DNA from 4 places in the Comamonas sp. A23 genome. Region 1 is predicted to be linked to each of the others. Evidence: predicted binding sites of a transcription regulator. Region 1 holds the regulator's gene; each other region holds the start of a gene.
What was found. The regulator FNR, encoded in region 1, switches genes on or off when oxygen is low (the NO sensors DNR and NnrR bind a similar motif). The targets are predictions, from matches to a motif close to TTGATNNNNATCAA.

Region 1 (5,314 bases):
ACTTGCTGTGCAACCAGCATATCCGTCGTTGTCCGCGCCTTCTCGGGGTTGACAGGCAACAAGGCCTGCACGTCATCAAATACGGAAACCGCGCCCAGAAACCTGGACTGCACGCCCAAAATACTGTTACGCCATGCATGCGCATCGTTCTCAGGGGGGACAGGAGCGGGTTGAGGGTCTGCGGCCGGAGGTGCTGCCGCTTCCTCCAGATCGCTTCTCGATAGATCGACCTGAACTGCCTTGAGCTTCAGGGTCCTAAGTGTCTGCAACTGCTCGTCATTGACAATCTTGAAACTGCTGACGGGAAACGGATGGCGCAACCAGCCGGTCTCCAGATGGACATACATGCCGATACGCAGTTGTCCGATATCAATAGCAACGAAACGATTCACTTTGAGCGCTACACACAAGATAAGACATTATTCCGCAGTTCCATGACTGCTCAAGCATGACTAGGGTCTGTTGGGATGCAAACAGCATCAACAATCCCCTCTTGTGTGACTTATCGGCACCAAAGGCTGGGTTTGTAGACCAGGTCCATCCACAAAGCCCAACTCGCAACGCCAATCAGCATCAGACCTGCAACTCTGGTGCCCCATCTGGCCCGCAATGCATTGACATGCGACTGTCCCAGTTGCCACAGCCAGGGACCCGCCAGCAGCCACAGTGCACCACCAACGGCAAAGGCTGCCATGGACAAAGCCCCTTGCCAGGCGCCGCCACTCAAGGCCGCCACCAACACAGCCGAATACAGCAAACCACAAGGCATCAGTGCCCAGGCAAAGCCTGCTGCCAGACTGCCGCCTGGCGCGGTGACCCAGGGCTGAACCCTGGCCCAGACGGAACGCCCCGCCCGCTCCAGCCAGGCTGGCTGCCGCGCCTGCACCACCATGGCCAGTCCCCAGGCCATGACCGCCACATGCATCAGCGTCCAAAGTCTCTGCAATGCCGTTGTCTGACTGGTCAGCCAGGCCAGACTTTCCATGGCCACGGCCGCGATCCCGCCCAGCAGGGCATAGGCAGCGATGCGCCCCAGATGAAACAGACTGGTACGCAGCCATTGGCGTTTTTGCAGGCCGAGCACGACAACTGGCTGCCCGCCGCCGACAGGCTTCGCTGCTGTGACCACACTGCAGGGGGCAGCGCACATCACAAGACAATGGGGCCCACCCACGAGCCCCATGATCAAAGCAGTCCAGACCAGCGAAAACAACATGCGCTAGATGATGCGCGAAAAGCGGGCGCGGTTCCGGTCGGCCTGCAAATATCGGTCAAACAGCATGGCTACTCCGCGCACAAAAAACCAGCCCAGGCCAGTGACCTTGAAGCCCTCGGCGGACAGCTCGACCAAGCCGTTGCGCTGCATCTCTGCCAGCGCATCCAGCTCCGCAGCGAAGTATTCGCGGAAATTGATAAGCCAGGCCTGCTCCATGGGCTCATACAGGACGGAGCCCTGGCACATGATGGACATGATGACGGCTCTGCGCACCAGATCGTCACGTGAAAGTGCCAGTCCGCGCTGCACGGGCAACATGCCGCCATCGACGGCATCGTAATACTCTTCAAGAGTCTTGACGTTCTGGCTGTAGGTCGCGCCCACCTTGCCGATAGCCGATACGCCCAGTGCAATCAGATCGCAATCAGGCTGGGTGCTGTAGCCCTGAAAATTGCGATGCAGGCGCCCCTGGCGCTTGGCAATGGCCAAAGAGTCGTCAGGCAGCGCAAAGTGGTCCATGCCTACATAGACATAGCCGCCATCCATGAATGCATCAATTGCGCCGGAGAGCATGTTCAGCTTGTCCTGCCCCATGGGCAGGTCTGCCGATTCGATGCGCCTTTGCGGCTTGAAGCGCTCGGGCAGATGCGCATAGGCATACAGTGCAATGCGATCGGGGCGCAGCTCATTGACCTGTGCCAGCGTGCGCGCAAAAGACTCGGGCGTCTGCCTGGGCAGCCCGTAGATCAGGTCCACATTGATGGAAACAAAGCCCAGGCGGCGCGCCTCGGCCACCAACGAAAAGACTTGCTCGGCGGGCTGCTCGCGGTGCACCGCTTTCTGCACCGCGGGATCAAAGTCCTGCACGCCAAAGCTCAGGCGATTGAACCCCATGTCCTTGAGAGCTCTCAGCCGCTCGTTGCTGACGGTGCGCGGATCGACCTCGATGGAGTACTCGCCCGCGGGATCCAGCTTGAAATGTTCACGCATCAAGACCATCAGCTGCTGCAACTCGGCATCGCTGAAGAAGGTCGGTGTGCCTCCGCCCAGATGCAGCTGGCTTACGAGCTGGCCTTTGCCGCAATGCTCGGTATGCATGGCCAGCTCACGGCTCAAGTAGTCCAGATACTCGGCAGCCTTCTCATGATGCTTGGTCACGATCTTGTTGCAGGCGCAGTAATAGCAAAGCGACTCACAGAACGGCACATGCACATAAACGGACAGGGGCAAAGCGCGCGAGCCAGAATGCGTCTTGCGCTGCTTGAGTGCCAGTATGTAGTCGTCTGCACCAAAAGCCTCAACAAAACGGTCGGCTGTTGGGAACGATGTGTAGCGTGGGCCGGGGATATCAAAGCGGCTCAGCAACTCAGGCGTGACTGCGGTCATAACTGGGAGTTAGGGTGCGCCCACACTCTGTATAGAGCAGATTTCAATGGAAATCAGATCCTGAAAATCATGCCCAAAATAGGCAAAAGCGCATGTTTTTGAACGAATACAGGCAATGTGCCCCAAGGCAATCACCCTGTCCTTGATGAAAATCAAGAGACCTCAAGGCAAGTGCTGCGACAATTTGATCCATCTCATCTTCAACCACGAGGTCAATGACCAGCGCGACTCTCCACTCCGTGTCTGTCTGCGCCGTTGCAAAAAGCCCATGAATCTTCAGACCATCAAAGCATCCTGCTCCAACTGCAATCTGCGTGAACTGTGCATGCCCATGGGCCTGGACGATGAACAAATGGAGCGCATTGACGAGATTGTGGCCACGCGCCGCAAGGTCAAGCGCGGCGGTCTGCTGTTTCGCAATGGCGAAGAGTTCACCTCGCTGTATGCCATTCGAACCGGCTTCTTCAAGACCAGCGTGGCCACCGAAGACGGACGCGACCAGGTCACAGGCTTTCAGATGGCTGGCGAAATCATTGGTCTGGACGGCATCGTCAACGACCACCACACTTGTGATGCCGTGGCCCTGGAAGACGCCGAGGTCTGCGTCATGCCGTTTGACAAACTGGAGCAGCTCTCGCGCGAGGTCACGGCCCTGCAGAACCATGTGCACAAGGTCATGAGCCGCGAAATCGTGCGCGAGCATGGCGTGATGCTGCTGCTGGGCAGCATGCGTGCCGAAGAGCGCCTGGCGGCCTTTGTGTTGAACCTGGTTCAGCGCCTGTCGGCACGCGGCTTTTCCAAGTCGGAACTGGTGCTGCGCATGACGCGCGAAGAAATCGGCAGTTACCTGGGCCTCAAGCTCGAGACCGTGAGCCGCACTTTCTCCAAATTTGCAGAGGAAGGCATTGTGGAAGTCAAGCAGCGCCACCTGCGCATCCTGGATACCGAGGCGCTCAAACGCATCGTCAACAGCCAGCAATGCCAGAACTGAACCGAGTCGACAGACACTCTCAAGACAAAGCCCGCGGACAGCGGGCTTTTTTGTCTGTGCGAATTAATCGGGCAGAGGCTCGGAAACGATGCCGCCATTGAGATCGCTGACGGAGCGACCCAGCATCACCGTCATCGCACCTCCGATCAGGGTCACGACCCAGAAGGCAAAAAAAGCGACCGTATAGATGGCTTGGCGCGACCAGTCCAGGGGGGAGCCCAGCCAGTGCACATCCAGCGGGTCCACAAAGGCGAAAACCACCATCTCCATGATTGCCGCCGCCAGAAAGGCCGGCCAGACAATCCACATCCAGCGTCGAGCATCCATCCTGATTCTCCTTGGGCTGTGGGCTTGGTCATATTTTGCACAACAGTGGTGACCGTTCATGCAGGACTGCGGGCATGCACCGTGGCGGGAAACCCTGAACCACTCTCTTTTCAGTAGCATCCTGCGCCATCTGGATATCAAAAAACTATTTGCTTCTACATCAACGTTAGACAGAACATGCGCAACACGCTCTGATTTTGATATCGGCAACAAAAAAGGCCGCAAAAGCGACCTTGGCGGAGCAAGCGCCGGAGCGCTCAGCGATCCAGCGGATGGTCCTTGGCTGGCGTGGCCGCATGATTGCGGCCGGTGACTGCTGGGGCCAGGCTTTTTTCACTTTCGCTCAGGCGCTGGTTGATTTCCATGCCATGGCGGTAGTAGTCAGGGTCAATCACGGGATCAGGCCTGCTCAGTGCGATGTATGCGGTGACAAAGCCGGCAATCACCACGATCACCGGGCCGGCGATGATGAGCCAGACATGGGCAAACTTCCACCAGGGCTTGCCGTCCTCGGGGTGGATGATCTTGGCCGTTTGCGAGACCTTGGCTTGTGCTGCCGACATGATGAAACCTCTTTCCAAAATTCTGACCACCCAGACACACACGGCAGGGTGGCATAAATTGTTGCCGATTGGCGGTGCCCTTGTCCGGCCTCCGTGATGGCTCACGAAGACCGTCAAGACCTGGCATTAACGCGGCACCAGGAACACCGTCTTCTCGGAAATACGCCCTGCTCCGGCAGTCACTGCATCCACATTGAAGTGTACGGGGTGCGAGCCTGGAGTTGCTGAGCCATACGGAATCTGCAGCCGCACCGCAATGCCGCGCGTCTCTGCAGGGCCAACGCTCACTTCCTGCTCGGATGCGACTTCCAGATTCTCCAGGCCCACGGCGCTGATACGGTAGCGCTGCTCGGACTCGGTGGCGTTCATGATCTGCAGACGGTAGACGTTCTCCAGCTTGCCGCCCGCCACGATGCGCGAAAGCGCAGCACGGTCGCGAATCACATCGACCTTGAGCGGCTCGCGCAGCACCAGACTGGCGATCATGGCGGCGCTGAGGGCCACCAGCACGGCCGAGTAAATCAGCACACGCGGGCGGAAAATGCGGCGAATCACCTGCACCTGCTTCCAGGCCTTGGCGACGGCATTCTGAGTGGTCAATCGGATCAGGCCACGCGGATACTCCATCTTGTCCATCACGGAGTTGCAGGCATCGATGCACAGACCGCAGCCGATGCATTCGTACTGCAACCCTTTGCGGATATCGATGCCCACGGGGCAGACCTGAACGCAAAGCTTGCAATCTATGCAGTCCCCCAGGCCCTGTGCCTTGTAGTCGACATCTTTCTTGCGCGGGCCGCGAGCTTCACCACGTTCGGCGTCGTAGCTGAC
Region 2 (5,314 bases), on a different contig from region 1:
ATGCGCGTGACCGAGGAGCTCGACGCCATGCAGGTCATGGGCATTTCCCAGGGTTACCGGCTGGTGCTGCCGCGTGCGCTGGCGCTGGCCGTGTCCATGCCGCTGGTGGCGCTGTGGACCATTCTTGCGGCACTGGCTGGCGGCATGGTCGCGGCGGACCTGACCATGGACATCACGCCCTCCTATTTCGTGCAAAGCCTGCCCGCGGCCGTGAAGGTCGGCAATCTGGTGCTGGCCATGGGCAAGTCCGTGGTGTTTGGCGTGCTGATTGCCTTGATCGGCTGCCATTGGGGCCTGAAGGTAGAGCCCAATACCCAGAGCCTGGGTCGCGGCACCACGGCGGCGGTGGTGTCATCCATCACCATGGTCATCATCGTGGATGCCATCTTTGCCATCCTCTTCAGAAACGTGGGCTTTTAGGATGAACTACCCCCTGTGCGGCTTCGCCGCTTCCCCCCAAGGGGACGACACCTTCGCTGCGGGGCGGCCCTTGCTCGGCGTTTCTGGCTTGGGTCGCGCAAGCCTCGTGCAGCGGGGGGCACGCCAATGACAGAGGTGATGCACAACCGCCGTATCGAGGGTGCCGTGGGCGATTACGCGCCGCCGCAGGATGTGAAGCCCCTGGTGCAGGCAGTGGACCTGTGGACCGAGTTCGGCGAGGGCGAGTCGCGCTTTGCCGTGCACCAGGACTTGAACTTCGATGTCTACCCGGGCGAGATTCTGGCCCTGGTGGGCGGCTCCGGCACGGGCAAGACGGTGCTGCTGCGCCAGATACTGGGGCTGCTTTCGCCATCGCGCGGCACGGTGACCGTGGATGGCCGGCCCTCGCGCGAAGTTATCAGCGGCGAGCTGGCGGCGAGTCAGGTGGGCATGCTGTTCCAGCAGGGGGCGCTGTATTCGGCCTTCAACGTGCTCGACAACATCGCGTTTGCGCTGCGTGAGCAGGGCACCTTGCCCGATGCCGTGGTGCGCGATGCGGCCATGGTCAAGCTGCAGATGGTGGGCCTCAAGCCCGAGCATGCCTCGCGCATGCCTGCGGACCTGTCGGGCGGCATGATCAAGCGTGTGGCGCTGGCGCGCGCGCTGATGATGGATCCGCCGCTGCTGCTGCTCGACGAACCCACAGCGGGGCTGGACCCCAAGGGCTCGGACGAGTTCTGCGAGCTGCTGCGCGATATTCATGCAGAGCTGGGCCTGACCGTGATCATGGTCACCCACGATCTGGATACGCTGTTTGCGCTGTCCACACGAGTGGCCGTGCTGGCCGAGAAAAAAGTGCTGTTCACCGGAGCTCCGCGCGACGTGGCACGGATCAAGCACCCGTTTATTGAACATTTCTTCCAGGGAGAGCGTGGCCGCCGTGCCATGGCCCCGGTGCAAGGCGGCGTGGCCGCAGAGGAAAGCTGATGGAAAACAAGTCCCATGCCATGGCTGCCGGCATCTTCGTGCTGGTGGTGGCGACCCTGCTGGCAGGGCTGGCCGTCTGGCTGACGCGCGACAACCGCGAATACCAGCTCTATGAAATGTCCACCAAGGACGGAGTCAGCGGCCTGCAGCCCCAGGCCACGGTGCGCTACAAGGGCGTGCCCGTGGGCAAGGTGGTGCGCATCGGTTTTGATCCGCAGATTTCCGGCAATGTGCTGATTCGCATTGCCGTGGGCGAGGACACGCCGGTCACGCCGGCCACCTACGCCCAGCTCGGCTATCAGGGAGTGACGGGGCTGGCCCATATCCAGCTCGACGATGACAGCAAGTCTTCGCAACCGCTCAAGCCCGGGCCCAGCGGCCTGCCGCGCCTGCCCATGAAGTCATCGCCGCTGAACATGCTGGCCGACCAGGGGCCGGTGCTGCTGGAGCGGGTTGACGAAATTTCACGCCGCCTCAATTCCATGCTGGGTGAGGACAACCAGAAGCGGGTGAGCGTGGCGCTCGACAATATCGCTGCCGCATCCGGCGGGATCAAGGATCTGGCCGAGACCATGAACAAGACGGCCAAGGACTTTCCACAGATCACGGCAGATGCGCACCAGACCCTGCAGTCCCTTACCAAGGCCGGCAATGCCGCCACGGGCGTGGCGACCGATCTGCAGCAGACCGTGCGCAAGGTCAATGCCCCCGATGGCCCGCTGCAGCAGATTGCCGAGGGCACGCAGGCCCTGTCGCAGGCGGCCGAGTCGCTGGGGCGCAGCACCTTGCCGCGCATGAACGGCGCGGCCGACGATGTCTCGCGCGCCGCGCGCAGCATGGGCGCGGCCGCGGGCCGCTTCAATGACAACCCGCAATCCGTCATCTACGGCCAGGGAATGGGCTTGCCAGGCCCCGGCGAGGCCGGTTTCGTGGCTCCGGCCAAGTGAAGAAGCAACAAGGACACGACTTGCGCCAATTCGGATCGGGCAGGCAGCTTTTCGATGGAAATGCCTGCTACTCATTCTGACTGGCCTAAGTCCCAAAGGAATCAATATGGCAGACACAAAGATTTCACTCACCGGCCGCGGAGCATGGCGATTGCTGGGCGCTTCTTCCCTGGTACTGGCGCTCGCCGCCTGCTCGGGCCTGCCCACGGCACCCACGCAACCGGTGCGATATGACCTGGGCATGGCCGACCTGGCAGTGCCGGCCGCGAATGCGGCCGCACCCTCCGTGGCGCCGGTACCGCTGGTGCTGGCCGAAGTCCAGGCGCCGGGGTTGCCCGAGGGCCTGACGGCCATGTTCTACCGTCTGAACTACAGCGACAGCCAGCAACTGCGTGCCTACCAGAACGCGCGCTGGAGCCTGCCTCCCGCTCAGATGGTGGAGCAGCGCCTGCGCATGCGCCTGGGGCTGGAGCGCCCCGTGCTTTCGGGCAAGGATAATGTCCGCCCCCTGCAGGCCGACAAGCGCTCGATTGCGCAGCTGCGCGTGACGGTGGACGAGTTCAGCCAGGTCTTCGACAACGCCAGCAACAGCCGTGCGTTGCTGCGCCTGAGCGCCAGCCTGATCGGTGCCGGCGAGAGTGCAGGCAACCAGTTGCTGGGCCAGAAGGTGTTCACGGTCGAAGTTCCGGCTGCCTCGGCCGACGCAGCCGGCGGTGCCCAGGCCATGGCACGCGCCGTGGACGAGGCTGCGGCCCAGCTCAGCCGCTGGTTGCAGGGTTACGGGCGCTAGGGCCCGACCAGTCCCAGGCATTTCCGCTCCCAAAGCCCTGCCATGCAGGGCTTTGTTGATTCCGGGCAAGTCCTGCCTACTCGCGCGCAGCTGCTTTGCTGATGTGGGTCAATGGCCGGGCCGGGCCTTGTTCTTAAGCTGCCAGTTCCTCAACCTCGCACAAGGAACTGCCATGGCCAGCCTCGAATGGAATGCCGCTCTCATCCTGGATTTTCCCGTCATGGACGCGGTGCATGAAGAGTTCGTCACCCTGCTGGCCCAGGTGGAAGCTGCGGGCGACGAGCAGCTGTGCGCGCTCTGGGACGAGCTGATTGCCCATACCCAGCAGCACTTCGATCAGGAAGACCGCTGGATGCAGACCACGGGCTTTGCCACGGGCAACTGCCACAGCCAGCAGCACAAGGTGGTGCTGGCCGTGCTGCGCGAGGGGGCGGTCAAGGGCGGGCAGGGCGATCTGGCCACGATCCGCCATATGGCGGCCGAGCTGGGTCCGTGGTTCAGCCACCATGCGCAGAACATGGATGCCGCCCTGGCCCTGCACATGCGCCGCGCGGGCTTTGACCCGGTGACCGGCGCGGTGCTGGTGCCCGAGGCTTTGCCTGCGGAGCCGATCACCGGCTGCGGTGGTGCCTGTGGTGAAGCTGAAAAAATGGAAGTGGTAACTGCCTGAAACTGGCACGCGATAAGGCGAGAGACAGCGAGCAAGAGCCGCCGCGCAGCGAAGCTGCCGTCCCCCTTGGGGGAAGCGGCGCAGCCGCTCAGGGGGTCAAGGGTATATTGCCGGGGAGGCCAGGATGGGGAAGATCTTGATCAGGCCTCCCGCCATCACCTCGATGGCCAGCGCTGCCAGAATCAGGCCCATGAGCCGGGTCATCACATTGATGCCGGTCTTGCCCAGCACACGGGCAATCGGGTGGGCCAATGAAAAGCAGACCATGATGGCAGCGGCCACCACCACGCCATAACCGACCAGTGCCACATGCTGCCAGATGGTGCGCGCCTGATCGGCATAGATCACCACGGTGGACATGGCGGCAGGCCCGGTCAGCAGCGGAATGGTCAGCGGTACGACGGCAATGCTGTTGCCCTCGGCGGCCTTCTCGACGCCGGCTGCCAGCGTGGCATTGTTGGGGCGGTCTTCGGCGGGGCGGGCGTTGAGCATGTTCATCGCACTGATCAGCAGCAGCAGGCCGCCGCCGACTTGAAAGCTTTGCAGCGAGATATTGAAGAACTGCAGAATCTGCAGTCCCAGCAGGGCGCAGACCGCAATCACGCAGAAGGCGGCAAAGGCGGCGGTGCGAATCGTCTGCCAGCGCTGCTCGGCGTCGAAGCCGGCCGTGTAGTGGATGAAGAACGGGACGATGGCCAGCGGGTTGATGATGGCGACCAGGGTGATCAGCGGCTTGATATCCATTACAGCTCGCCTCCTGGCATGGGGGGCTTCTTGCGACTGTCGGCCTTTTGTGGGGCTGAGATAGCTTGCATCAACACTCCTGTGAAAAAATGGCCGAATCATCGACGCGGCATCAGCCATTACAGCATTGCTGGCGGCCGCGTCGCGGATTTCCCTTTTGAACCATGTTAAGGAGCTTCGCAATGGGCAGCTTTGTTGAACTGACAGCCGTGGATGGCGCAAAAACCCCGGCTTATGTGGCCATGCCCGAGGGCCAGGCACGCGGTGCCATCGTGGTACTGCAGGAGATCTTCGGCGTGAATTCGCATATCCGCTCCGTGGCAGACCGCTACGCAGCCCAGGGCTATGTGGCCGTGGCGCCCGCCATGTTTGCCCGCGTCAAGCCCGATGTGGAGCTGGGTTACAGCGAAGAAGACTTGAAGGCCGGCTTTGCGCTCAAGACCGCAGTGGAAGCCCTGCCTGAGCCTGGAGCGCTGCGCGATGTGGAAGCAGCCGTGGCCTATGCGGCGACTCTGGTGCCTGGCGGCAAGATCGGCGTGGTGGGCTTTTGCTGGGGCGGCCTCATGACCTGGCGCTCGGCTTGCAATCTGGCCAGCGTCTCGGCTGCAGTCTGCTACTACGGCGGCGGCATGACGGGCGAACTGGAAGCCAGCCGTCTGGCGCTGTGCCCGGTGCTGGCCCATTTCGGCAGCAAGGATCACTACATCTCGCTGGAGTCCGTCGAAGCCTTCAAGAAGGCCCAGCCCAAGGTGGAAG
Region 3 (5,314 bases), 130 kb from region 1:
CACATTGAGATTGAATTCGGCTGTGACGCCCTGCTCATCGTCGTAAGCGGCTATCAGAACCGATACCGGCTTGGGCAGATCAATGCCAATCAGCAGCCCGCCGTCGCCCCCCAGAAGTGAATGCATATGTCCGAGCATATGCAAAGCCTGCTGCGTATCGAAGTTGCCGATCGAGGAGCCAGGATAGAACAGCTCACGCCGCGTCTGTGGCACGCCTGACGGCAAATGCCAGTCCCCCGTGAAATCCGCAGCAACCGCACGAGCCGTAAGTCGCGGGAAGTCGTGCTCCAGCCTGGCCACAGCGGCCTGCAGAAACTCGACCGCAATATCCACTCCCAGAAACTGCTGCGGCCCCACGCTGCGGCACAGGCGCCGCACTTTTTCGCAATTGCCCGCTCCCAGCTCTATCAACACCTGGCAACCCGCCATGGCTTGGGCGATCTCCAGGTCATAGCGGGCCATGATGGCAGCCTCGGTTCTTGTGGGGTAGTACTCGGGCAGCTCGGTTATCTGCTCAAACAGGGCGCAGCCATGCGCGTCATATAGGAACTTGGGAGAAATCTGCGCCTGCCGCTGCATCAGCCCCTGCGCCAGCTCATAGCGCAGATGCGTCGGGGGGGTATACGCGTCCATGAAGCTGCAACCCTCGTCCTGAAGCGGTGGAGGTCTCAACGAGGACGCCAGAGGCAATGGAATGCGCCCTGCGCGTGATGCAAACTCTATCGATGCTGCCTGCCTGTCCGGTGTCGCGCGCATGCTGATCCTCCTGATGAGCTGATCGCGCGATGCAGCCATTGCCCGCGCCATCACTGCCAAGCCTGCTTTAGACCCTCAGCCTAGCGCGGCCGGCAATCGGCAGAAGTAGGACTGAAGCCAGCGATCCTTTTACTGCATGCACATGCAGCAATGCTGACAAAGTCAATACTGGTCAAAGAATTCAGCAAAAAAAATCGGTACCCCGCGCTGGCGGAATACCGATCTAAACATACACCCTAGCCTCCGAAGTCATCAGGCCATGCCGACCTGCTGACTCCGATGCACCGCAGAGCCTGCGGTGCGTGCCTCGCCTGCGGGAAGAAGGCCGCAGACAAGAACACTCTTTGCCGTGAAGCTATCAGAAGCGATAGCCCACGCCCACGCCCACCAGCCATGGGTCAACCTTGAACTTGGTGTTTTCAAACACGCCTGCACCTGTGATCTTGGTACCCAGATACACCTTCTTGATATCGAAGTTCAGTGACCAGTTCTTGTCCAGCGCATAGTCGAAGCCAACCTGCAGCGCGCCGCCAAAGCTGTTCTTCTTCACGGTCACGGCACCATCCAGGATGTCCACGTTCGAGAAGCGTGTGTAGTTCACGCCGGCCCCCACATAAGGCTTGAAGGCCCCAAAGTTGGTGAAGTGGTACTGTGCCAGCAAGGTGGGAGGCAGATGCTTGAGCGAACCGATCTTGCCGCCATTCAGGCGCACATCATGCTTTTGAGGATAGGTCAGCACCAGCTCTGCCGCGATGTTGGGCGTGAAGAAGTAGGACACGTCCAGCTCAGGCATCCACTTGTTGTTGATGCTCACGCCTGCGTCTCCGGCAGCGCCACCGTTGTCGCTGTCCAGATGCAGAGCACGCACGCGAACCTGCCAAGGGCTGGAGCCGTCAAACGAAGATTGGGCAAAAGCGGTACCGGCCGTCAGGGCGCTGGCAACAGCAGCAATCGCGATCAGAGTCTTTTTCATGGGTTCTTTCCTTGAAGAATTGGGTGAGAGCAATGCTTTGCATCCCTTGGCATCCATTGAAACAAAGCCACTGCCACACGGGTTTGTCCCAGGTCAACCCACACACCAACACCGCAAAGAAAAAAGCGGACGTTGCCCATCGGCCACGTCCGCCCAGGATACTGATGAAGCGCAAAAATTTGCGTCAGCAGTGATGGTAGTCGTCAATTCGGATGAGCCACCCTGGCTGGTCGCAGCTTGTGCCACAACTCCACGCACACCACAACCGCACCGCCAATGACGGCCCCAACCAGCACATGCACCAACACCGGTCCCAGCGCTGCAACAATACCGCCAGTGGGCACAATCACCTGCTCTATCCAATGTTCGACCGGCTCTATGCCGTGCACCAGCAAGCTACCGCCCACCATGAACATGGCAGCCGTGCCCACGATGGACAGCCCGCGCATCAGCCACGGGGTAAAAGCAATCAGACCACGGCCCATGGCCTTGGCAGCGCTGCTGCTCTTGGCCATCAGCCAGCCGCCCACGTCATCCATGCGCACGATCCCGGCCACCAGTCCATAGACGAACACGGTGATGGCCAGAGCTACAGCGATCAGCACCGAGGCCTGCTCCCAGATGGGTTTGGCGGACACCGTACCCAGCGCAATCGCCATGATTTCGGCCGACAAGATAAAGTCCGTGCGCACGGCCCCCTTGACCTTCTGCTTCTCGTACTCCATCGGGTCCATCTGCTTTTCACGCGCGGCACGCACCGATGAAGGCGCAACACCTTTATGTGCCGCCTCCTCGGCATCCACCACGGCATCATGCGCATCATGCTTTTGATGCTTGTGAAACAGCTCCAGGATCTTCTCCACGCCCTCAAAGCAGAGAAACGCGCCCCCCACCATCAGCAAGGGCGTGATCAACCAGGGCACAAAAGCGCTGATCAACAGCGCCGCCGGCACCAGGATGGCCTTGTTCATCAACGAACCTTTGGCCACCGCCCAGACCACGGGCAGCTCCCGGTTGGCCTTCACTCCCGTAACCTGCTCGGCATTGAGCGCCAGGTCATCGCCCAGCACGCCGGCCGTCTTCTGCACCGCAACCTTGGTCTGGGTAGCCACATCGTCCAGAATTGCCGTGCTCTTGCCTGCCGCGGTCTTGGTCATCAAGGCCACGTCGTCGAGCAAGCTAGCAATATCGTCTAGCAACATCAAAAGGCCGGCACCTGCCATCGCTTCTCCCGCTGGTTTGCAAAATCGCCATCATGCCTGCAAACCATGCCACGATTGCGACAGGAAATTGCCAATCAGCTGCGCGTTCGCCACACCCTGGCTTTGCAGCGACAATGAGCGCCCTCATCGAACGGAAACCCTGTGACTCAAGCCATCGCTCATGCCGAACTGATTGCCAGCTACCGCAAACTTGCCGCAGAGGCCGCCAAGAAGGCCGCGCTGGTCAAGGCCGCCGCAGGCAAAGGCCCCAAGACCATTGCAACGGTCAGCGAAACCGCTGCCAAGGCCGCGCGCCGCCGTGATGTGATGGCCGCCAGGCTGGCCAAACTCGGCGTCATTCTGCCGGGCTGAGCCCCAACAAGCAGCCTTCTTCGGGCAGTCTTCTTATTTGCTGGTCTTGAAGCCCTGTGTCGCCGCCCAGGCTGCCACATCGTCGCGACGGATGGCCGCAGCCATAAGCTGTGGAAAGGCATCGGGGGTACAGGCAAACGAGGGCACGCCCAGTGCCGCCAGCTTGGCCGCCAGTTCCGCGTCATAGGCCGGAGCTCCCTCGTCGCTGAGCGCCAGCAGCGTGATGAACTGCACGCCTGCTTCCACCAGCTCGTTGGCGCGGCGCAGCAGGCCCGACTCCACACCGCCCTCGTAGAGGTCGGAGATCAGCACCAGAATGCTGTTGCGCGGCTCGCTGATTAGTCCCTGGCAATAGCCGACCGCACCATTGATATCGGTGCCGCCGCCCAGTTGCACGCCAAACAGCACATCCACGGGGTCGTCGAGCTTTTCCGTCAGATCAACCACGGCCGTATCAAACACCACCAGCTTGGTGGCTACGGCCGGCAGGCTGGCCATCACCGCACCAAAGATGCTGGAATAGACCACCGAGTTAGCCATGGAGCCGCTCTGGTCAATGCACAGAATCACCTCGCGCTGCGGGCGGCGCGCCTTGCGCCCATAACCGATCAGCGTCTCTGGAACAATGGTCTTGTACTCGGGCTGCCAATGGCGCAGGTTGGCGCGTATGGTGCGATTCCAGTCGATTTCTGCATGACGCGGGCGTCGGTTGCGCTGGCTGCGATCCAGCGCCCCGGCCACGGCACTGCGCATGGGCTCCTCGAGCTTTTTCATCAGCTCGTCCACCACCTTGCGCACCACCAGCCGCGCCGTGGCCTTGGTGTTCTGCGGAATCACCGAGCCCAGCGAAATCAGGTCCGCCACCAGATGCACATCGGGCTGCACGTTCTCCAGCATCTCGGGCTGCAGCAGCAGCTCGCGCAGATTCAGGCGCTCCATGGCATCGCGCTGCATGACCTGCACGACCTGGCTCGGAAAGTATTTGCGGATATCGCCCAGCCAGCGCGATACCGAAGGCGAGGAGTTGCCGCGTCCGCCCTTGCGCGATGCCAGCTTGCTGTCTTCCTCATACAAGGCGGCCAGCGCCTGGTCCATCTCCTGCAAGCGGCCCGTCACACCGCCGCAACTGGCGTCAGCGGGGCTACCCAGCACCATGCGCCAGCGCTGCAGCCGCGTAGTGGGCTGCAGCTCTTCGGACTCCTGTTGCGGCTCGGTCGCCAAGTTTGCTGTTTGCTTCATCGTCACACCTTGGCCGCGGCCGCATCAAATTCGGTAGCTGCCTGGGCTTGCCCCATCAGCGCCTGTGGCAGATTCAAGCCCAGCAACTCATTGAGCACGGGCAAGGCCAGCAAGGCACGCGACTCATCCCAGGGCGCGGCATCGTCCGCAGCACCTACGGCAGGATCGGGTGCCGCAACGCCTCCCACAGGCGTTCGCTTGACCTTGTCGCCCAGGCTTTGGCGCTCGTGATTGCTGAAGCTCGAGAAGCTACGCCGCACCAGCGGCAGAATCTGGGCAAACTGCACCTCGCCCAGACCACTGAGCCAGGCATCGACAGCACCCCAGATGGACTCGTCATGCAGCAACACCAGCGCCTGCTGGTTCAGAAAACCGTCCAGCCAGGCCGCCACATCCATGGGCGCCGCACCCAGCGAAAGATTGCGGTTGAACTGGCGCACGATCTCGGCGCTTTCCAGCAACTGCTCGTCCAGCAGCAAACGGCAAGCCATGCCGCGCAGCAGTGCCGCTGCGGCATCCCCCATGGCCAAGCTGCGCAGTGCCAGGCGCCAGGCATCCACCGCTTGCTGCGCCTCGCCGTTGCTGGTGCGCAACCGCAGTGCCTCGTGGGCCGCCAGCACCTTGGTCTTCATGGCGACCGCAGCATCCTCGTCCATGGCCATGCAGGCGACAGGCAGGCCGATGGCGGCGCGCAGCATCAGCGAATCGATCACGCCGGCCAGCAGGGCTGTATCCGTCTGGCGCACACTGCCATAGCGATAGACATTGGCCA
Region 4 (5,314 bases), on a different contig from region 1:
CGGCGTGCTGGAGAAGCAATTCCGCCGCTACTTCGAAGCTGCTGACCGCAAGCGTGGCAACACTGGTGCCAACCTGCTGTCGCTGCTGGAATCGCGTCTGGACAACGTCGTGTACCGCATGGGCTTCGGCTCCACTCGCGCTGAAGCACGTCAGCTGGTGTCGCACAAGGCTATCACTGTGAACGGCCAGTCCGTGAACATTCCTTCTTTCTCCGTGAAGGAAGGCGACGTGGTTGCCCTGCGTGAAAAGTCCAAGAAGCAAGCTCGCGTGGTCGAGGCTCTGCAACTGGCTGCTCAAGTGGGCTTCCCCGCATGGGTTGAAGTGTCTGCTGACAAGGCAGAAGGTACTTTCAAGAAGTCTCCTGACCGCGATGAATTCGCAGCTGACATCAACGAATCCCTGATCGTTGAGTTGTACTCGCGTTAATCTTTAGCAGCGACATTTCTGTAAACCGTCCCTACGGCGCGAGGCATCGCGCCGTGGGTGCTTCACCAGCCTTACCGGTGTAACGAGCCGAGGGTATTGAGAGGAAGTCTGCATGCAAACGAATTTGCTGAAGCCCAAGACAATCAATGTCGAGCAACTTGGTCACAACCGTGCCAAGGTTGTTCTGGAGCCGTTTGAGCGTGGCTACGGTCATACGCTGGGCAATGCCCTGCGCCGTGTTCTGCTCTCCTCCATGGTGGGTTACGCAGCGACGGAAGTGACGATTGCTGGGGTGCTGCATGAGTACTCCTCCATCGACGGTGTCCAGGAAGATGTGACCAACATCCTGCTGAACCTCAAGGGTGTGGTGTTCAAGCTGCACAATCGTGACGAAGTCACCCTGAGCCTGCGCAAGGATGGCGAAGGTGTTGTCACTGCCCGTGACATTCAGACCCCCCACGACGTAGAAATCGTCAACCCTGATCATGTGATCGCCCATCTGTCGCAAGGCGGCAAGCTGGACATGCAGATCAAGGTGGAAAAGGGCCGCGGCTATGTGCCCGGCAACGTGCGCCGCTACGGTGACGAATCGACCAAGTCGATCGGCCGTATCGTGCTCGACGCTTCGTTCTCGCCCGTCAAGCGCGTGAGCTACGCTGTCGAATCCGCACGTGTGGAACAGCGTACCGATCTGGACAAGCTGGTTCTGGAAATCGAAACCAACGGTGCCATCACCGCTGAAGACGCAGTGCGTGCATCCGCCAAGATCCTGGTGGAGCAGCTGGCAGTGTTTGCCCAGCTCGACGGTGGCGATATCGCCAGCGTGTTCGACGCTCCTGCCGGTGGCCGCGGCGCTGCCACGTCGTTCGATCCCATCCTGCTGCGTCCTGTGGACGAGCTCGAGCTCACCGTGCGTTCTGCCAACTGCCTCAAGGCAGAGAACATCTACTACATCGGTGACCTCATCCAGCGTACCGAAAACGAGCTGCTCAAGACTCCCAACCTGGGTCGCAAGTCGCTCAACGAGATCAAGGAAGTTCTGGCTTCCCGCGGTCTGACTCTGGGCATGAAGCTTGAAAACTGGCCACCCGCTGGCCTGGAAAAGCGTTAATTGCTACAATAGAGGACTTTGCTGGAGTTGATCCGGCAAAGTCCAAGTGCCTCGGGCAGTACCTGATACGGCTGCCTGATTTAATTTAGAAAAGATCTCCGGATAAAAACGGGGAGCAAAGGAAAAGCACCATGCGTCACGGCAACGGCCTCCGCAAACTGAACCGCACTTCTGCACACCGCAAGGCAATGCTGCAGAACATGATGAATTCGCTGATCGAGCACGAAGCAATCAAGACCACGGTCCCCAAGGCCAAGGAACTGCGTCGCGTCATCGAGCCCATGATCACTCTGGCCAAGGTTGATACCGTGGCTAACCGTCGTCTGGCTTTCGACCGCCTGCGCGACCGCGACAGCGTGACCAAGCTGTTCAACGTGCTGGGTCCCCGCAACGCTCAGCGTCCCGGTGGCTACACACGTATCCTGAAGATGGGCTTCCGCGTGGGCGACAACGCTCCCATGGCCTATGTGGAACTGGTTGAGCGCGCTGAAGAAGCCGCTGCAGCAGCTGAATAAGCCAGGGCAGGCTGCAAAGCCTGCTATAATTTGGAAATACCGCGCGATGGAGCAGTCTGGTAGCTCGTTGGGCTCATAACCCAAAGGTCGGAGGTTCAAATCCTTCTCGCGCAACCAAATTGAAAAGGTCACGACAATGTCGTGACCTTTTTTTTTGTCCATTTTCCATTGAAGGGCGGCAGCGCTGGTATCAGCTCGTCATACCTCCCGACGCTGTGCCCGAGCGCCGGCTCAGATGCTCGCGCACCCGGCTGGCAATCACCTGAGCGATTTCCGGGCTCAGTACCTCGCTGATATGAAGTACCTCGGTGTAGTGCAGATATAGCAGGCCGCGCAAGGTCCTGAATGCCGTCTCATGTTCGGCACCGCAGATGCCGGCATCGTTGGCCAGCACGCGTTCGACGGCACCGGGGTCGAGCAGCCGGATCTTGCAGATAGCAGCCTGATGCAGTATCGCTAGATCTATTTCTTCAAGGCGGCTTTCCCATTCATCGGGCAGGAATCGGTTCGCTGGCATTTAGAGTGTCTCTCCTGCTGAATCCATGGGCATGTGCCCAATGCTTGAATACTGACATGTACGAGGTCTTGCCATTGGTTTTGCTTCTGCAAGTCTTGCCGTCGATCAAACTTTGGTAACGTAAAAGTCGGCCTGGAGTCGAAGCCATGCGGCACTGCATCATGATGCCAGTCTGTGACCCGAGCGCCAATGTCCGTCGGGGACTCCTGGCTTTTGCTGAGCTGAGGTATGGTGTCTCGATGCGCTGCAGGTAAAGAAAAGGACTTCTATGTTCGAGAAGATCGTCTCGATGTTCCGTTACTTCAAATCGGCCGTTCCGTTTCGGGTCGTGCCTGCACTGATTTCCACCCTGGTGCTGACCGGTCTGCTGCTGACGCCGGTACCTGCGGGACTGGACAGCAAGGCCTGGCAACTGGTGGCCATTTTTCTGACGACCATCGTGGCGATCATCCTCAAGGTCATGCCCATAGGCGTGATGGCATTGATGGCGATTGTCATCGTGTCGCTGTCCCAGGTCACCTCCAGTTCGTCCAAAGGTGCGATCACGGATGCGCTGAGCAGCTTTGCGAATCCTCTGATCTGGCTGATCGTGGTGGCGGTTCTGATATCGCGCGGTCTCAAGAAGACGGGGCTCGGCAACCGCATCGGATTGCTGTTCATTGCGCTGATGGGCAAGCGCACCATAGGCATAGGTTACGGACTCGCGATCTGCGAGCTGGTACTGGCCCCGTTCACGCCCAGCAACACGGCACGCGGCGGCGGCATCGTGCATCCGATCATGAAGTCCATCGCCAATGCCTTTGAATCGGATCCGGCCAAGGGAACGCAAGGCAAGGTCGGGACCTATCTGGCGCTGGTCAACTACCATTCCAATCCGATCACCTCGGCGATGTTCCTGACTGCGACGGCGCCCAATCCGCTGGTCGTGGACCTGGTGGCCAAGGCCACGGGTCAGTCCCTGCACCTGAGCTGGACAAGTTGGGCTCTGTACATGCTGCTGCCAGGGCTGCTGTGTCTGCTGTTGATGCCGCTGGCGATCTATCTGCTGTCGCCACCCGAACTCAAGGCCACGCCCAATGCCGTGGAGTACGCGCGCGCCGAGATGGCAGGCATGGGCCCGCTGTCAGGCAAGGAGCGCGTGATGCTCGGCACCTTCGGCGTGATGCTGTTGCTATGGGCGAATGTGCCGCAAATGCTGTTCGGCCCGGCGTTCACGCTGGACCCGACCGTGGTGGCTTTTCTCGGTTTGTTCGCCCTGATCATCACGGGGACCATCGATTGGGATGATGTGCTGTCCGAGAAAAGCGCCTGGGACACCCTGATCTGGTTCGGTGCCTTGGTCATGCTGGCCGAGCAGCTCAACAAGCTCGGTGTGGTCGCCTGGTTTGCCGAGGGTTTGAAGAGCGCCATCGTCGCCAGCGGCCTGGACTGGCTGCCCGTGGCCGCCATTCTGGTGGGCGTTTTCGTCTTCTCGCACTATCTGTTTGCCAGCACCACGGCCCATATCAGCGCCATGATGCTGGCCTTTCTGACCGTGGGCGCGCAACTGATCCCGGCTGACTACGTCGTCCCCTTCATGCTGATGATGACGGCCGGTTCGGCCATCATGATGACGCTGACGCACTACGCGACCGGCACTTCACCCATCATCTTCGGCAGCGGCTATGTGACTCTAGGTGTCTGGTGGCGCGTGGGGGCTGCGATGTGCGTGCTGGAGTTGCTGATCTTCGCTGTCGTCGGCAGCGCCTGGTGGAAGTTGCTGGGGCTGTGGTGAGCCGCGCTGTCAGCTGCTCGTGCGCAGGGGCTCGCCCAGAGACAGCATGAGCCGGTTGGCCCAGTTGAAGAAGGCAGTGCCCTGCAGCGCATCGGAGATGGCCGCGTCATCCAGGCCGGCGGCGCGCAGCGCATCGATATGACTGGACTCCAGTGCGGGCGGCGTCTGCGTCAAGGCCACGGCGGCGGCGACGATGGCGTTCCAGCGCGGGCCCAGGTCGGTGCCCGGACCTTCATCGAGCAGGCGCTGCACATCGGCGGCGCGTTGCGAGAAACGCGTGGCAAAGCGCGCATGTACCGAAGCGCAGTAGATGCAGCCATTGGTGCGTGAGGTTGCAGCTGCTGCCAGTTCGCGCTCGGCGCGCGGCAGGCCGGCGTCGGGGTTGTAGAAGATGTCCTTGTCGGTGCGCGTGCGTGCTCCCAGCGTGTCGGGGTCGCGCGCCAGCAGCCGGAAATAGGGTGAACGCGCGCGCGCCGCGTCCACCAGGCCTGCATGGTGGCGCTCGCTCAGCTCGCTCTCCTGCAGCGGAGCTATCCATGGCTGCCAGTCGAGCTGTTCCTGGGTGAAGATCTGGGGGGAGGTGTTGTGCGTGGTGCTCATGGCTGGGCTTGCAGGGCGAGGGTGGAAGATGCCGTGGTGACTGCAGCTCGTGCGCCAAGCACGCGCAGCCCCGCCACAAGGCGGATCTGGAAGGACAGGAAAGAGGCGAGCTGGGACAGGATGACGATATCGGTCTCGCTCCAGCCGGCCTGCTGCAGCGCCAGCAAGGCCTGGGCACTCGCATCGCGTGGGTGGTAGGCCAGCAGATGGGCATGGGCCAGCGCGGCGCTCAGGCGCGGGCCCAGCAAAGCCGCATGGGCCGGGTCCACGGCGTAGTTGGGGCCGCTCTGGTCCTCGCGGCTCAAGGGGCCGGCCGGATAGATCCCGTAGGGACCGTGCGGGCCGCTGCCGGGCTGCAGGCTGGCAGCGC

Region 2: the regulator FNR is predicted to act here: its motif matches at 3,243-3,256, upstream of EIC84_RS18305 (hemerythrin domain-containing protein).
Region 3: the regulator FNR is predicted to act here: its motif matches at 1,813-1,826, upstream of EIC84_RS01175 (OmpW family protein).
Region 4: the regulator FNR is predicted to act here: its motif matches at 2,666-2,679, upstream of EIC84_RS08910 (DASS family sodium-coupled anion symporter).

Annotation. Positions count from the first base shown of each region.
Region 1 covers NZ_RSDT01000001.1:365,120-370,433, reverse strand. Annotated here, with positions in the region: gene EIC84_RS01770 (HD-GYP domain-containing protein) at 1-410, opposite strand, end outside; gene EIC84_RS01765 (sulfite exporter TauE/SafE family protein) at 503-1,216, opposite strand; gene hemN (oxygen-independent coproporphyrinogen III oxidase) at 1,220-2,602, opposite strand; gene fnr (fumarate/nitrate reduction transcriptional regulator Fnr) at 2,871-3,593, shown strand; gene EIC84_RS01750 (hypothetical protein) at 3,657-3,920, opposite strand; gene EIC84_RS01745 (FixH family protein) at 4,178-4,483, opposite strand; gene ccoG (cytochrome c oxidase accessory protein CcoG) at 4,610-5,314, opposite strand, start outside.
Region 2 covers NZ_RSDT01000008.1:193,783-199,096, reverse strand. Annotated here, with positions in the region: gene EIC84_RS18325 (ABC transporter permease) at 1-420, shown strand, start outside; gene EIC84_RS18320 (ABC transporter ATP-binding protein) at 547-1,407, shown strand; gene EIC84_RS18315 (MlaD family protein) at 1,407-2,354, shown strand; gene EIC84_RS18310 (ABC-type transport auxiliary lipoprotein family protein) at 2,461-3,144, shown strand; gene EIC84_RS18305 (hemerythrin domain-containing protein) at 3,317-3,814, shown strand; gene EIC84_RS18300 (MarC family protein) at 3,911-4,558, opposite strand; gene EIC84_RS18295 (dienelactone hydrolase family protein) at 4,741-5,314, shown strand, end outside.
Region 3 covers NZ_RSDT01000001.1:233,534-238,847, reverse strand. Annotated here, with positions in the region: gene egtD (L-histidine N(alpha)-methyltransferase) at 1-756, opposite strand, end outside; gene EIC84_RS01175 (OmpW family protein) at 1,115-1,729, opposite strand; gene EIC84_RS01170 (DUF808 domain-containing protein) at 1,933-2,952, opposite strand; gene EIC84_RS01165 (hypothetical protein) at 3,094-3,303, shown strand; gene EIC84_RS01160 (VWA domain-containing protein) at 3,337-4,542, opposite strand; gene EIC84_RS01155 (DUF5682 family protein) at 4,545-5,314, opposite strand, start outside.
Region 4 covers NZ_RSDT01000003.1:121,313-126,626, forward strand. Annotated here, with positions in the region: gene rpsD (30S ribosomal protein S4) at 1-427, shown strand, start outside; gene rpoA (DNA-directed RNA polymerase subunit alpha) at 540-1,538, shown strand; gene rplQ (50S ribosomal protein L17) at 1,670-2,053, shown strand; tRNA gene EIC84_RS08900 (tRNA-Met) at 2,094-2,170, shown strand; gene EIC84_RS08905 (hypothetical protein) at 2,244-2,570, opposite strand; gene EIC84_RS08910 (DASS family sodium-coupled anion symporter) at 2,839-4,344, shown strand; gene EIC84_RS08915 (alkylhydroperoxidase domain protein) at 4,354-4,944, opposite strand; gene EIC84_RS08920 (CMD domain protein) at 4,941-5,314, opposite strand, start outside.